3 regions of the Priestia sp. LL-8 genome follow, and region 1 is predicted to be linked to each of the others. Evidence: a T-box and tRNA genes for the amino acid it is inferred to sense, from the RefSeq annotation. Region 1 holds a T-box; the other regions hold tRNA genes.
The links. The T-box of region 1 lies ahead of tyrS (tyrosine--tRNA ligase). A T-box ahead of a tRNA ligase gene usually reads a tRNA of that ligase, here a tRNA-Tyr.
Positions count from the first base shown of each region.

Region 2: it encodes a tRNA-Tyr, which carries the amino acid that the T-box ahead of tyrS (tyrosine--tRNA ligase) is inferred to sense. The anticodon was not compared.
Region 3: it encodes a tRNA-Tyr, which carries the amino acid that the T-box ahead of tyrS (tyrosine--tRNA ligase) is inferred to sense. The anticodon was not compared.

Region 1 is NZ_JAZAQH010000001.1:4,598,156-4,602,914, reverse strand. It holds gene acsA (acetate--CoA ligase) at 113-1,828, shown strand; T-box leader at 1,968-2,178, shown strand; gene tyrS (tyrosine--tRNA ligase) at 2,254-3,513, shown strand; gene rpsD (30S ribosomal protein S4) at 3,588-4,190, opposite strand; gene U9R83_RS23990 (GAF domain-containing protein) at 4,607-4,759, opposite strand, start outside.
Region 2 is NZ_JAZAQH010000001.1:155,680-160,438, forward strand. It holds rRNA gene U9R83_RS00890 (23S ribosomal RNA) at 1-2,816, shown strand, start outside; rRNA gene rrf (5S ribosomal RNA) at 2,925-3,040, shown strand; tRNA gene U9R83_RS00900 (tRNA-Asn) at 3,050-3,124, shown strand; tRNA gene U9R83_RS00905 (tRNA-Glu) at 3,128-3,202, shown strand; tRNA gene U9R83_RS00910 (tRNA-Val) at 3,226-3,301, shown strand; tRNA gene U9R83_RS00915 (tRNA-Thr) at 3,306-3,381, shown strand; tRNA gene U9R83_RS00920 (tRNA-Tyr) at 3,390-3,473, shown strand; tRNA gene U9R83_RS00925 (tRNA-Gln) at 3,481-3,555, shown strand; tRNA gene U9R83_RS00930 (tRNA-Lys) at 3,560-3,632, shown strand; tRNA gene U9R83_RS00935 (tRNA-Gly) at 3,642-3,716, shown strand; tRNA gene U9R83_RS00940 (tRNA-Ala) at 3,739-3,814, shown strand; gene rocF (arginase) at 3,978-4,759, shown strand, end outside.
Region 3 is NZ_JAZAQH010000001.1:408,336-413,094, reverse strand. It holds gene queG (tRNA epoxyqueuosine(34) reductase QueG) at 1-715, opposite strand, end outside; gene U9R83_RS02245 (B3/B4 domain-containing protein) at 845-1,510, shown strand; tRNA gene U9R83_RS02240 (tRNA-Gly) at 1,626-1,699, opposite strand; tRNA gene U9R83_RS02235 (tRNA-Leu) at 1,772-1,853, opposite strand; tRNA gene U9R83_RS02230 (tRNA-Leu) at 1,884-1,972, opposite strand; tRNA gene U9R83_RS02225 (tRNA-Cys) at 1,987-2,060, opposite strand; tRNA gene U9R83_RS02220 (tRNA-Gly) at 2,098-2,172, opposite strand; tRNA gene U9R83_RS02215 (tRNA-Gln) at 2,178-2,252, opposite strand; tRNA gene U9R83_RS02210 (tRNA-His) at 2,281-2,356, opposite strand; tRNA gene U9R83_RS02205 (tRNA-Trp) at 2,387-2,460, opposite strand; tRNA gene U9R83_RS02200 (tRNA-Tyr) at 2,466-2,549, opposite strand; tRNA gene U9R83_RS02195 (tRNA-Thr) at 2,560-2,635, opposite strand; tRNA gene U9R83_RS02190 (tRNA-Phe) at 2,661-2,736, opposite strand; tRNA gene U9R83_RS02185 (tRNA-Asp) at 2,752-2,827, opposite strand; tRNA gene U9R83_RS02180 (tRNA-Met) at 2,831-2,907, opposite strand; tRNA gene U9R83_RS02175 (tRNA-Val) at 2,926-3,001, opposite strand; tRNA gene U9R83_RS02170 (tRNA-Glu) at 3,025-3,099, opposite strand; tRNA gene U9R83_RS02165 (tRNA-Ser) at 3,121-3,212, opposite strand; tRNA gene U9R83_RS02160 (tRNA-Asn) at 3,216-3,290, opposite strand; rRNA gene rrf (5S ribosomal RNA) at 3,300-3,415, opposite strand; rRNA gene U9R83_RS02150 (23S ribosomal RNA) at 3,526-4,759, opposite strand, start outside.

The DNA of each region.
Region 1 (4,759 bases):
AACAAGGGAGACTATTATCCTAATTCCGACAAATAATTTTTATAAAATTGTGAAAAGTCTATCTTTGTTATATAATAGGTTTGTAAATTTTATACATAAGGGGGAGTTTGTGATGAAGGTGGAAGCGCTTCCTGTAATTGAAGGGGTATACAACTTACAGGACTACGATAAAACGTATCAAACCTTTGAGTGGTCACAAGTGGAGAAGGAATTTTCATGGCATGAAACAGGTAAATTAAATGCAGCTTATGAAGCAATTGATAAGCACGCAAACTCTACGCGTAAAAATAAAGTTGCGCTTTATTATCGAGATGCGCAGCGCAATGAAAAATATACATTTAAAGAAATGAAAGAATGGTCAAACAAAGCCGCAAACGTGCTAAAACAAGCAGACGTAGAGAAGGGGGATCGCGTGTTTATCTTTATGCCTCGCTCTCCGGAACTTTATTTTGCCTTGTTAGGAGCGGTGAAGCTTGGCGCTATTGTTGGACCTTTATTTGAAGCGTTCATGGAAGGTGCAGTAAAAGATCGTTTGCAAGACAGTGATGCAAAAGTGTTAATTACAACGCCTGAATTGCTGAGCCGTGTTCCGGTGAAAGATTTGCCAGCTTTAAAACACATTCTCCTTGTAGGGGAAAATGTAGAAGAAGAAGGCATTCAACTAGATTTTCTGAAGCGACTAGAAGCGGCGAATAAAGAGGTGGAAATTGAGTGGGTAGATAGAACAGATGGTATGCTGCTTCATTATACATCAGGTTCAACTGGCAAACCAAAAGGCGTGCTTCACGTTCACAACGCCATGCTTCAGCACTATCAAACTGCTAAGTGGGTGCTCGACTTAAAAGATGACGATGTGTATTGGTGTACAGCAGATCCCGGTTGGGTAACGGGGACTTCCTATGGGATTTTTGGTCCTTGGCTTGCTGGAGCAACGAATGTGATTGTAGGAGGACGATTTAGTCCAGATGCATGGTATCAAGCACTTGAAGATTTTGGCGTAACGGTTTGGTACAGTGCACCTACAGCATTTCGTATGCTAATGGGTGCTGGTGATGACTTAGTTAAACGCTATGATTTAAGCAATCTCAGACATGTATTAAGTGTGGGAGAACCGTTAAATCCTGAAGTGGTACGCTGGGGAATGAAGGTGTTCCAAAAACGTATTCACGATACGTGGTGGATGACTGAAACTGGTGGTCAGACGATTTGTAATTATCCGTCTATGAAAATTAAGCCAGGATCTATGGGGAAACCAATTCCAGGTGTACAAGCAGCAATCGTTGACGATCAAGGACAAGAGCTTCCACCTTATCGAATGGGTAATTTAGCAATTAAAAAAGGCTGGCCATCTATGATGCATACGATTTGGAACAACAAAGAAAAGTATGAGTCCTATTTTATGCCAGGTGATTGGTACGTATCAGGTGATTCGGCGTATATGGATGAAGACGGTTATTTTTGGTTCCAAGGCCGAATCGATGATGTTATTATGACGGCAGGAGAACGCGTGGGTCCATTTGAAGTAGAAAGTAAGCTTGTTGAACACCCTGCTGTAGCAGAAGCGGGTGTTATTGGTAAGCCTGATCCTGTTCGCGGGGAAATTATTAAAGCATTTATCGCACTTAGAGATGGGTATGAATCTTCAGATGAACTGATTGAAGATATTCGTCAATTTGTGAAAAAAGGGTTAGCTGCTCATGCAGCTCCGCGTGAAATCGAGTTTAAAGATAAGCTACCTAAAACACGAAGCGGTAAAATTATGCGTCGCGTTTTAAAAGCGTGGGAATTAGATTTGCCAACGGGCGATTTGTCGACTATGGAAGACTAAGAAGTAAACGTTTCAATCTTTGTAGGGAAAATAAGTGATTTTTATAAAGTTCAAACAGCCAGCTGTTTGAACTTTTTTTTGGACTTGAATTTTAAAATGAAATCATTCATAATTGTGGGGTGTAAACTTTTAAATAAAATAAACTGCAGTGATAGGAAGAAGTAATACTTGTCTCCCTGTTTAAGAGAGCTGATGGTTGCTGAAAATCAGTACATAGACAAATATGAAATACGTCCTTGAGCATCTTTTGTGAACTTACAGTAGCAAAAGACGGGTAGACCGTTACATCATTTAAGTGGGAAATAATTCATTTCCAAATAGGGTGGTACCGCGATATTTTCGTCCCTTCTTTTTTAAGAAGGGGCGTTTTTTATGTTGTTCAACAAATTGTAACGAGCAATTAGATAAAGGAGAGAATATATAACATGGATATTTTACAAGATCTTGAGTTTCGAGGGCTCATTAACCAACAAACGGATGAAAAAGGTTTAAGTGAACTTTTGAGTAAAGAGTCTGTTCGTTTATACTGCGGGTTCGACCCGACAGCCGACAGCCTTCACATCGGGCACATGCTTCCTGTTTTAATTTTGCGTCGCTTTCAACAAGCTGGACACCAACCAATTGCATTAGTTGGTGGAGGTACGGGTCTTATTGGAGATCCAAGCGGTAAAAAAGCAGAGCGTACGTTAAACGAAAAAGAAACGGTTGCGCTGTTTAGTGAGCGTATTAAAGGTCAGCTTTCACGCTTCTTAGATTTCGAAGAAGGTGAAAATGCAGCAGTTATTGCGAATAACTATGACTGGATTGGCAAGTTAGATGTTATTACATTCCTACGAGATATCGGTAAAAACTTTGGTATTAACTATATGATGGCAAAGGATTCTGTTCAATCTCGTATCGAATCAGGCATTTCATTTACGGAATTTAGCTACATGATCTTACAGTCATACGATTTCTTGAATTTATACCAAACATATAACTGTAAGCTTCAAATTGGCGGCAGCGACCAATGGGGAAATATTACGGCTGGCTTAGAATTAATTCGTAAATCAGAAGAAGATGCCAAAGCATTTGGATTAACAGTTCCGCTTGTAACAAAAGCAGACGGCACGAAGTTCGGTAAAACAGAGGGCGGAGCAATTTGGTTAGACGCTGAAAAAACAAGTCCGTACGAATTCTACCAATTCTGGATTAATACAGATGATCGCGATGTTATAAAGTATTTAAAATACTTTACATTCTTATCGCACGAAGAAATTAATGAATTAGAAGCGTCTGCAAAAGAAGCTCCTGAAAAACGCGAAGCACAAAAAGCACTAGCGGCAGCTATGACTACGCTTGTACACGGTGAAGAAGCTCTTTCGCAAGCCATTCGTATTTCACAAGCCTTATTTAGTGGAACCATTTCAGAGTTAACAGCAGAAGAAATTAAGCAAGGATTCAAGGACGTTCCTTCTTACACGCATACAGGTGAAGATATTGGTTTAATTGATTTACTTGTAGAAAGCAAAATTTCTCCTTCTAAACGTCAAGCACGTGAAGATATTTCAAACGGTGCAATTTACTTAAACGGTGAGCGCGAGCAAGATTTACAAAAAACAGTAGGTGCAGACGACCGTATTGAAGGTCAATTCACAGTGATTCGTCGAGGTAAGAAAAAATATACGCTTATTCAATACGCATAAAAAAAGGCCGAAAGGCCTTTTTTTTTATATATAGACAGTAAAAAAGCCGCTCCATAAGGAACGGCTTTTTACTATTAACGAGAGTAGAACTCTACGATTAGTGCTTCGTTGATTTCAGCAGATAATTCAGAACGCTCAGGTAAGCGAGTGAATGTACCTTCTAATTTCTCAGCGTCTACTGTTAAGTAGTCTGGTACGAAGTTGTTAACTTCAAGCGCTTCTTTCACGATTGAAAGGTTGCGTGATTTTTCGCGAACACCGATCACTTGACCAGGTTGTACACGGTAAGATGGGATGTCAACGCGTTTACCATCAACTAAAACGTGACCGTGGTTAACTAATTGACGAGCTTGACGACGAGTGCGTGCAAGACCCATACGGTATACTAAGTTATCAAGACGAGCTTCTAAAAGAATCATGAAGTTCTCACCGTGCTTACCAGTTAATTTACCAGCAGCAACGAATAAGTTACGGAATTGACGCTCAGTTACACCATACATGTGGCGTAATTTTTGCTTTTCTTGTAATTGTAAACCGTACTCAGAAATTTTCTTACGTTGACCTGGGCCGTGTGGACCTGGAGCGTAAGGGCGTTTTTCTAATTCTTTACCTGTACCACTTAGAGAAAGACCTAAGCGACGAGAGATTTTCCAACTTGGACCTGTATAACGAGCCATGATGACTCCTCCTTGTTTGTGTTTTTATTTTATGCAAAACAAAAACAGACACATTCTAGCGATATGCTCATTTTGTTTTCATGTACCATCGCTCTAGCAGCAGAGAGTTACACGATACACCATCTTGTTAAAAGGATTGCTACTTCTGTAAAACAATCTTTTAATGAGGAACAAAATGAAAAAACATAAAGAAGATTGTATAAGCTGCAATATTTCACACAACGAGTATTATAGGTGTTTCCTCGTATAAAGTCAAGGAAGATTGAAGATTAAAAGAATGTAAAAGAAAGGATATATTCAGTTGAAATATAAAGGGAGAAGAAAGAACATAAGAAAAAGGTAGCGATAGGCTAATCAAACGTTTGTTTAATAAGCAAAAACCGCTGATTTGCAGCGGTTTTTTTGCTTATTCATATTTAAAGAAAAGAAGTAAGTTCTTTGACGAATTCTTCAAGATACTGTTGATCGATTTCATCAAAGCGATTTTTGATTGGACTGTCAATATCAAGAACACCTAAAAGCTGACCGTCTTTTACAATTGGTACAACGATTTCAGATTGAGAAGCGGC
Region 2 (4,759 bases), 4.4 Mb from region 1:
GGGAAACCCACTGTTCGTAATGGAACAGTATCTTTATCTGAATACATAGGATATTGAAGGCAGACCCGGGGAACTGAAACATCTAAGTACCCGGAGGAAGAGAAAGCAAATGCGATTTCCTGAGTAGCGGCGAGCGAAACGGAATTAGCCCAAACCAAGAGGCTTGCCTCTTGGGGTTGTAGGACACTCTATACGGAGTTACAAAGGAACGAAGTAAATGAAGCGACCTGGAAAGGTCCGTCGAAGAAGGTAACAACCCTGTAGTTGAAACTTCGTTCCCTCTTGAGTGGATCCTGAGTACGGCGGAACACGTGAAATTCCGTCGGAAGCTGGGAGGACCATCTCCCAAGGCTAAATACTACCTAGTGACCGATAGTGAACCAGTACCGTGAGGGAAAGGTGAAAAGCACCCCGGAAGGGGAGTGAAAGAGATCCTGAAACCGTGTGCCTACAAGTAGTCAGAGCCCGTTAACGGGTGATGGCGTGCCTTTTGTAGAATGAACCGGCGAGTTACGATCCCATGCAAGGTTAAGCTGATAAGGCGGAGCCGTAGCGAAAGCGAGTCTGAATAGGGCGTTTAGTATGTGGTTGTAGACCCGAAACCAGGTGATCTACCCATGTCCAGGGTGAAGTTCAGGTAACACTGAATGGAGGCCCGAACCCACGCACGTTGAAAAGTGCGGGGATGAGGTGTGGGTAGCGGAGAAATTCCAATCGAACCTGGAGATAGCTGGTTCTCTCCGAAATAGCTTTAGGGCTAGCCTCATGTTGTGAGAGTCTTGGAGGTAGAGCACTGATTGGACTAGGGGCCCCCAACGGGTTACCGAATTCAGTCAAACTCCGAATGCCAAAGACTTATCCATGGGAGTCAGACTGCGAGTGATAAGATCCGTAGTCAAAAGGGAAACAGCCCAGACCACCAGCTAAGGTCCCCAAGTATACGTTAAGTGGAAAAGGATGTGGAGTTGCTTAGACAACCAGGATGTTGGCTTAGAAGCAGCCACCATTTAAAGAGTGCGTAATAGCTCACTGGTCGAGTGACTCTGCGCCGAAAATGTACCGGGGCTAAACGTATCACCGAAGCTGTGGATTGACATCTTTGATGTCAGTGGTAGGAGAGCGTTCTAAGTGCTGTGAAGTCAGACCGTAAGGACTGGTGGAGCGCTTAGAAGTGAGAATGCCGGTATGAGTAGCGAAAGACAAGTGAGAATCTTGTCCACCGAATGCCTAAGGTTTCCTGAGGAAGGCTCGTCCGCTCAGGGTTAGTCGGGACCTAAGCCGAGGCTGAAAAGCGTAGGCGATGGCCAACAGGTTGATATTCCTGTACCACCTCCCCGCCGTTTGAGTAATGGGGGGACGCAGTAGGATAGGGTAAGCGCGCTGCTGGATATGCGCGTTCAAGCAGTTAGGCTGATGAGTAGGCAAATCCGCTCATCATAAAGGCTGAGCTGTGATGACGAGGGAATTATAGTACCGAAGTTCCTGATTCCACACTGCCAAGAAAAGCCTCTAGCGAGGCGGGAGGTGCCCGTACCGCAAACCGACACAGGTAGGCGAGGAGAGAATCCTAAGGTGATCGAGAGAACTCTCGTTAAGGAACTCGGCAAAATGACCCCGTAACTTCGGGAGAAGGGGTGCTCTGGTAGGGTGTATAGCCCGAGAGAGCCGCAGTGAATAGGCCCAGGCGACTGTTTAGCAAAAACACAGGTCTCTGCGAAGCCGCAAGGCGAAGTATAGGGGCTGACGCCTGCCCGGTGCTGGAAGGTTAAGAGGAGGGGTTATCCTTTGGGAGAAGCTCTAAATCGAAGCCCCAGTAAACGGCGGCCGTAACTATAACGGTCCTAAGGTAGCGAAATTCCTTGTCGGGTAAGTTCCGACCCGCACGAAAGGCGTAACGATCTGGGCACTGTCTCAACGAGAGACTCGGTGAAATTATAGTACCTGTGAAGATGCAGGTTACCCGCGACAGGACGGAAAGACCCCGTGGAGCTTTACTGTAGCCTGATATTGAATTTTGGTACAGCTTGTACAGGATAGGTAGGAGCCTGAGAAGCCGGAGCGCTAGCTTCGGTGGAGGCGTCGGTGGGATACTACCCTGGCTGTATTGAAATTCTAACCCGCGGCCCTGATCGGGCCGGGAGACAGTGTCAGGTGGGCAGTTTGACTGGGGCGGTCGCCTCCTAAAATGTAACGGAGGCGCCCAAAGGTTCCCTCAGAATGGTTGGAAATCATTCGTAGAGTGTAAAGGCACAAGGGAGCTTGACTGCGAGACCTACAAGTCGAGCAGGGACGAAAGTCGGGCTTAGTGATCCGGTGGTTCCGCATGGAAGGGCCATCGCTCAACGGATAAAAGCTACCCCGGGGATAACAGGCTTATCTCCCCCAAGAGTCCACATCGACGGGGAGGTTTGGCACCTCGATGTCGGCTCATCGCATCCTGGGGCTGTAGTCGGTCCCAAGGGTTGGGCTGTTCGCCCATTAAAGCGGTACGCGAGCTGGGTTCAGAACGTCGTGAGACAGTTCGGTCCCTATCCGTCGTGGGCGTAGGAAATTTGAGAGGAGCTGTCCTTAGTACGAGAGGACCGGGATGGACACACCGCTGGTGTACCAGTTGTCTTGCCAAAGGCATCGCTGGGTAGCTATGTGTGGACGGGATAAGTGCTGAAAGCATCTAAGCATGAAGCCCCCCTCAAGATGAGATTTCCCATAGCGCAAGCTAGTAAGATCCCTGAAAGATGATCAGGTTGATAGGTCAGAGGTGGAAGCGTGGCGACATGTGTAGCTGACTGATACTAATCGATCGAGGACTTAACCAAACTTTAAAAGCGTAAGCTTTACTCAGCAAACTGTTACCTAGTTTTGAGAGAACAAAACTTTTTAAAAAAGTCTTGCTTTCTTTATCAAATCATGTATAATATATTATGTCTGGTGGCGATAGCGAAGAGGTCACACCCGTTCCCATACCGAACACGGAAGTTAAGCTCTTTAGCGCCAATGGTAGTTGGGACTTTGTCCCTGTGAGAGTAGGACGTTGCCAGGCTATTATTATTCCACAGTAGCTCAGTGGTAGAGCTATCGGCTGTTAACCGATCGGTCGTAGGTTCGAGTCCTACCTGTGGAGCCAACTGGCCCGTTGGTCAAGCGGTTAAGACACCGCCCTTTCACGGCGGTAACACGGGTTCGAATCCCGTACGGGTCACCATTTATTTTTATCTACATAATAGTGGAGGATTAGCTCAGCTGGGAGAGCACCTGCCTTACAAGCAGGGGGTCGGCGGTTCGATCCCGTCATCCTCCACCACCGTGCCGGTGTAGCTCAACTGGTAGAGCAACTGACTTGTAATCAGTAGGTTGGGGGTTCAAGTCCTCTTGCCGGCACCATTTATATCGGAGGGGTAGCGAAGTGGCTAAACGCGGCGGACTGTAAATCCGCTCCTTCGGGTTCGGCAGTTCGAATCTGCCCCCCTCCACCATCTTTATTGGGCTATCGCCAAGCGGTAAGGCAACGGATTTTGATTCCGTCATGCGTTGGTTCGAATCCAGCTAGCCCAGCCATAGAGAGCCATTAGCTCAGTTGGTAGAGCATCTGACTTTTAATCAGAGGGTCGAAGGTTCGAGTCCTTCATGGCTCATTTTAATAAGCGGAAGTAGTTCAGTGGTAGAACACCACCTTGCCAAGGTGGGGGTCGCGAGTTCGAACCTCGTCTTCCGCTCCATTTCTATATAAAAAAAGATATTGGGGCCTTAGCTCAGCTGGGAGAGCGCCTGCCTTGCACGCAGGAGGTCAGCGGTTCGATCCCGCTAGGCTCCACCATACATATAAACGTACAACCTTTAAGCAATTTGCTTAAAGGTTTTTTTGTGCAGTTTCTACAAATTAGAATTGTATATATATTCAAAAAAGTGTCGAGTTGAGCCATCGCTCATTTAGCCGTTACAATAAGAGAGTAGCAACATTTGTGATGGGGGGACATATTATGAATAAGCTTTCAATTATTGGAGTACCGATGGATTTAGGTCAAACTCGCCGTGGGGTCGATATGGGGCCAAGTGCGATACGATATGCAGGTGTCATTGAACGCATCGAGAATATTGGCTATAGTGTAGAAGATAAAGGGAATATTGAAATTGCCTTAGCTGAACGAGTACATAGTGATGAAAATACAAACTTAAAGAATTTAAAAGCTGTAGCAGATGCTAGCGAGAGGCTTGCTCAGACCGTAAGTGATGTTATTACAAATAAAAGGTTTCCTTTAGTGCTAGGGGGAGATCACAGTATCGCTATCGGAACACTAGCAGGAGTAAGTCGTCATTATAAAAACTTGGGCGTGATTTGGTATGATGCACACGGAGATTTGAATACAGCAGATACGTCTCCTTCAGGAAATATTCACGGTATGCCATTGGCGGCAAGTATAGGTGTAGGAGACGAAGCATTGACTCGAATTGGTGGTTATACACCTAAAGTTAAGCCTGAAAATATTGTGATTATCGGAGCACGTTCTTTAGATGAAGGAGAAAAAGAGCTAATAAAGGAAAAAGGCATTAAAGTGTATACGATGCATGAGATAGATCGAATGGGCATGACAAAAATAATGGAAGAAACAATTTTATATTTGCAGGATAAAACAGATGGCGTTCATCTATCACTCGATTTAGATGGACTGGATCCACATGATGCACCTGGAGTAGGAACACCAGTTATCGGTGGAATAAGCTATAGAGAAAGTCATTTAGCTATGGAGATGTTGGCAGAATC
Region 3 (4,759 bases), 4.2 Mb from region 1:
CATATAAACGATTGCCTAATTTACTTCGAAATTCTTCAGCTAAAAATCCTTTTGTTTGGGTTAAAAAGGCAATGCATCGCTGCGAATTCAGCTGACCGCCTGTTACAAGCGCGCCGGTAGGGCACACGTCCACACACTTATTACAAGTACCACAACCGTCCTCTATCGGTTTATCAGGAGGAAACGGGATATCTGTAATCATTTCTCCTAAATACACGTAGGAACCAAATTCAGGTGTAATAATGGCACAGTTCTTACCGCTCCAGCCAATACCAGCTCTTTCTGCTACAGCTCTGTCCGACAGCTCGCCTGTGTCTACCATCGATTGAAGGATAGCTGCAGGTACTTTTTCTTGTATGAAGGTTTCAAGCTTTTGAAGCCTATCACGAAGAACCGTATGATAATCTTGCCCCCAAGAAGCACGGCAAAAGATTCCTCGGCGATCTTCCTTTGTGCTCTTTGGTGCATCTTTTAATTTAGAAGGATACGCAAGTGCAATTGAAATAATAGATCTAGCTTTTGGAACAACTAACGTGGGATCTACTCTCTTTTCAATATCAGGTTCTTCAAAGCCCGAAGCATAACCTAACTCTTTCTGTGCTAACAATCGATTCTTTAACTCATCAAACATAGAAGCACTCGCAAATCCAATCTTATCAATTCCAATCTCTTTGCTGTATGAAATAATTTCTTCCTTTAACTGATACGCATTCATAGTGAGTAATGGCCTCCTTTCTAAGAAATTCTATATATTCATGCATTGAACTGTTTTCTCACTCAATGAAATGATAGGATGGTATCTATAAACGAACAAATACTAATTATAATAGAAAGGATCAAAAAAATGAACTTTACATTATCACCCGCTATTAAACAGCTTTGCCCTTCTTTTAAAATGGGAATCATTCAGTATAAAAATATTGAAGTTGGCGATTCTCCTCAAATGCTAAAAGGACGTCTGCGCCTCTTTCAAGAATCCATTTATTTCGACCTTGAGTCAAAAAAAGCAGCAGAATTTGAAGGTGTTAGCGAGTGGAGAAAGCTTTTCAAAACATTTGGAACTGATCCAAGTAAATACCGTCCTTCAATAGAGGCTTTAATTCGGCGAATAGGAAAACAAACGTATTTGCCTTCTATCAATTCCGCTGTGGACATTAATAACTTTTTTTCATTGCAATATGAAGTACCAATTGGAATTTATGATTCCTCTAATTTAGAGGGCCCCATCGAATTTACTATCGGTAAAAAAGAAGAGTCTTATGAAGCTCTAAATGAACGTAACATTTCTTTAGAAAATAAAATCATTTCAAAAGATGCCTTAGGAGCTTTCGGAAGCCCTTATGTCGATTCTAACCGAGCGTACGTAACTGAAAAGACAACACAAGCTGTACAGTTCATTTATTTAAAGCCTTCACTTTCAGAAGAACAGGCTTATAAACTAACTAAATCCCTAAGTGACATGTTCATTCAAATTCACGGCGGCGAAGCAACCTATCAAGTCATTAACTAATGTACGCAAATATAGCGTCTATCTTTTCAAGATAGACGCTATATTTGCGCTAAAAATAAAAAACGCAACATCTCAGCTTTGAAAGCGAGACACTGCGTTGTGATAACAATATGTATGGAGCGGGTGATGAGAATCGAACTCACGACATCAGCTTGGAAGGCTGAGGTTTTACCACTAAACTACACCCGCAAATATTATCAAAATTTGTCGACCGATAAGTAAAAATAAAAACAGGAATCATCCTGTCAAGTAAAGCTAAAGTACCGATGGTCGGGGTCGAACCGACACTCCCGAAGGAACACGATTTTGAGTCGTGCGCGTCTGCCAATTCCGCCACATCGGCAAAATAAAAAAGGCAAGTTAAAATTATAAATGGTGCCGAGGGCCGGACTTGAACCGGCACGGTAGTCACCTACCGCAGGATTTTAAGTCCTGTGTGTCTGCCAATTCCACCACCCCGGCAGCTTGTAAATAAATGGAGGCGGCAACCGGATTTGAACCGGTGATAAAGGTTTTGCAGACCTCTGCCTTACCACTTGGCTATGCCGCCATTTACTCAAGACTAAGTAACTTTATTAAAATTAAATTGGAGCGGAAGACGAGGTTCGAACTCGCGACCCCCACCTTGGCAAGGTGGTGTTCTACCACTGAACTACTTCCGCAAATATGGCTGGGCTAGCTGGATTCGAACCAACGCATGACGGAATCAAAATCCGTTGCCTTACCGCTTGGCGATAGCCCAATATTGGAATATGCATATCGTTTATAAATGGGGCGACTGATGGGAATCGAACCCACGAATGCCGGAACCACAATCCGGTGCGTTAACCACTTCGCCACAATCGCCACGTATATATGCAATGTTATTTTTATAATTGGCAGGGGCAGTAGGAATCGAACCCACACTGACGGTTTTGGAGACCGTAGTTCTACCTTTAAACTATGCCCCTGTAAATGGTGGAGGGGGGCAGATTCGAACTGCCGAACCCGAAGGAGCGGATTTACAGTCCGCCGCGTTTAGCCACTTCGCTACCCCTCCACAATAACTGTGGTGCCGGCAAGAGGACTTGAACCCCCAACCTACTGATTACAAGTCAGTTGCTCTACCAGTTGAGCTACACCGGCATTTTAAAAACAAATGTTTTTAAAATGGTGGCTCGGGACGGAATCGAACCGCCGACACAAGGATTTTCAGTCCTTTGCTCTACCAACTGAGCTACCGAGCCTTATTAAATTTAAAATGGCGGTCCCGACGGGAATCGAACCCGCGATCTCCTGCGTGACAGGCAGGCATGTTAACCGCTACACCACGGGACCACTTGGTTGCGGGGACAGGATTTGAACCTGCGACCTTCGGGTTATGAGCCCGACGAGCTACCGAACTGCTCCACCCCGCGATGATAATAGATAATATATGGTGGAGGATGACGGGATCGAACCGCCGACCCCCTGCTTGTAAGGCAGGTGCTCTCCCAGCTGAGCTAATCCTCCACTATTATGTAGATGAAAATAAATGGTGACCCGTACGGGATTCGAACCCGTGTTACCGCCGTGAAAGGGCGGTGTCTTAACCGCTTGACCAACGGGCCACTGTGCTAATTAAATGAAAATGGCGGAGAGCAAGGGATTTGAACCCTTGAGACAGCGTTAACCGCCTACACGATTTCCAATCGTGCTCCTTCGGCCACTCGGACAGCTCTCCAAATGGCTCCACAGGTAGGACTCGAACCTACGACCGATCGGTTAACAGCCGATAGCTCTACCACTGAGCTACTGTGGAATAATAACAGCCTGGCAACGTCCTACTCTCACAGGGACAAAGTCCCAACTACCATTGGCGCTAAAGAGCTTAACTTCCGTGTTCGGTATGGGAACGGGTGTGACCTCTTCGCTATCGCCACCAGACATATTATATTATACATGATTTAATAAAGAAAGCAAGACTTTTTTTGAAAAGTTTTGTTCTCTCAAAACTAGGTAACAGTTTGCTGAGTAAAGCTTACGCTTTTAAAAGTTTGGTTAAGTCCTCGATCGATTAGTATCAGTCAGCTACACATGTCGCCACGCTTCCACCTCTGACCTATCAACCTGATCATCTTTCAGGGATCTTACTAGCTTGCGCTATGGGAAATCTCATCTTGAGGGGGGCTTCATGCTTAGATGCTTTCAGCACTTATCCCGTCCACACATAGCTACCCAGCGATGCCTTTGGCAAGACAACTGGTACACCAGCGGTGTGTCCATCCCGGTCCTCTCGTACTAAGGACAGCTCCTCTCAAATTTCCTACGCCCACGACGGATAGGGACCGAACTGTCTCACGACGTTCTGAACCCAGCTCGCGTACCGCTTTAATGGGCGAACAGCCCAACCCTTGGGACCGACTACAGCCCCAGGATGCGATGAGCCGACATCGAGGTGCCAAACCTCCCCGTCGATGTGGACTCTTGGGGGAGATAAGCCTGTTATCCCCGGGGTAGCTTTTATCCGTTGAGCGATGGCCCTTCCATGCGGAACCACCGGATCACTAAGCCCGACTTTCGTCCCTGCTCGACTTGTAGGTCTCGCAGTCAAGCTCCCTTGTGCCTTTACACTCTACGAATGATTTCCAACCATTCTGAGGGAACCTTTGGGCGCCTCCGTTACATTTTAGGAGGCGACCGCCCCAGTCAAACTGCCCACCTGACACTGTCTCCCGGCCCGATCAGGGCCGCGGGTTAGAATTTCAATACAGCCAGGGTAGTATCCCACCGACGCCTCCACCGAAGCTAGCGCTCCGGTTTCTCAGGCTCCTACCTATCCTGTACAAGCTGTACCAAAATTCAATATCAGGCTACAGTAAAGCTCCACGGGGTCTTTCCGTCCTGTCGCGGGTAACCTGCATCTTCACAGGTACTATAATTTCACCGAGTCTCTCGTTGAGACAGTGCCCAGATCGTTACGCCTTTCGTGCGGGTCGGAACTTACCCGACAAGGAATTTCGCTACCTTAGGACCGTTATAGTTACGGCCGCCGTTTACTGGGGCTTCGATTCAGAGCTTCTCCCAAAGGATAACCCCTCCTCTTAACCTTCCAGCACCGGGCAGGCGTCAGCCCCTATACTTCGCCTTGCGGCTTCGCAGAGACCTGTGTTTTTGCTAAACAGTCGCCTGGGCCTATTCACTGCGGCTCTCTCGGGCTATACACCCTACCAGAGCACCCCTTCTCCCGAAGTTACGGGGTCATTTTGCCGAGTTCCTTAACGAGAGTTC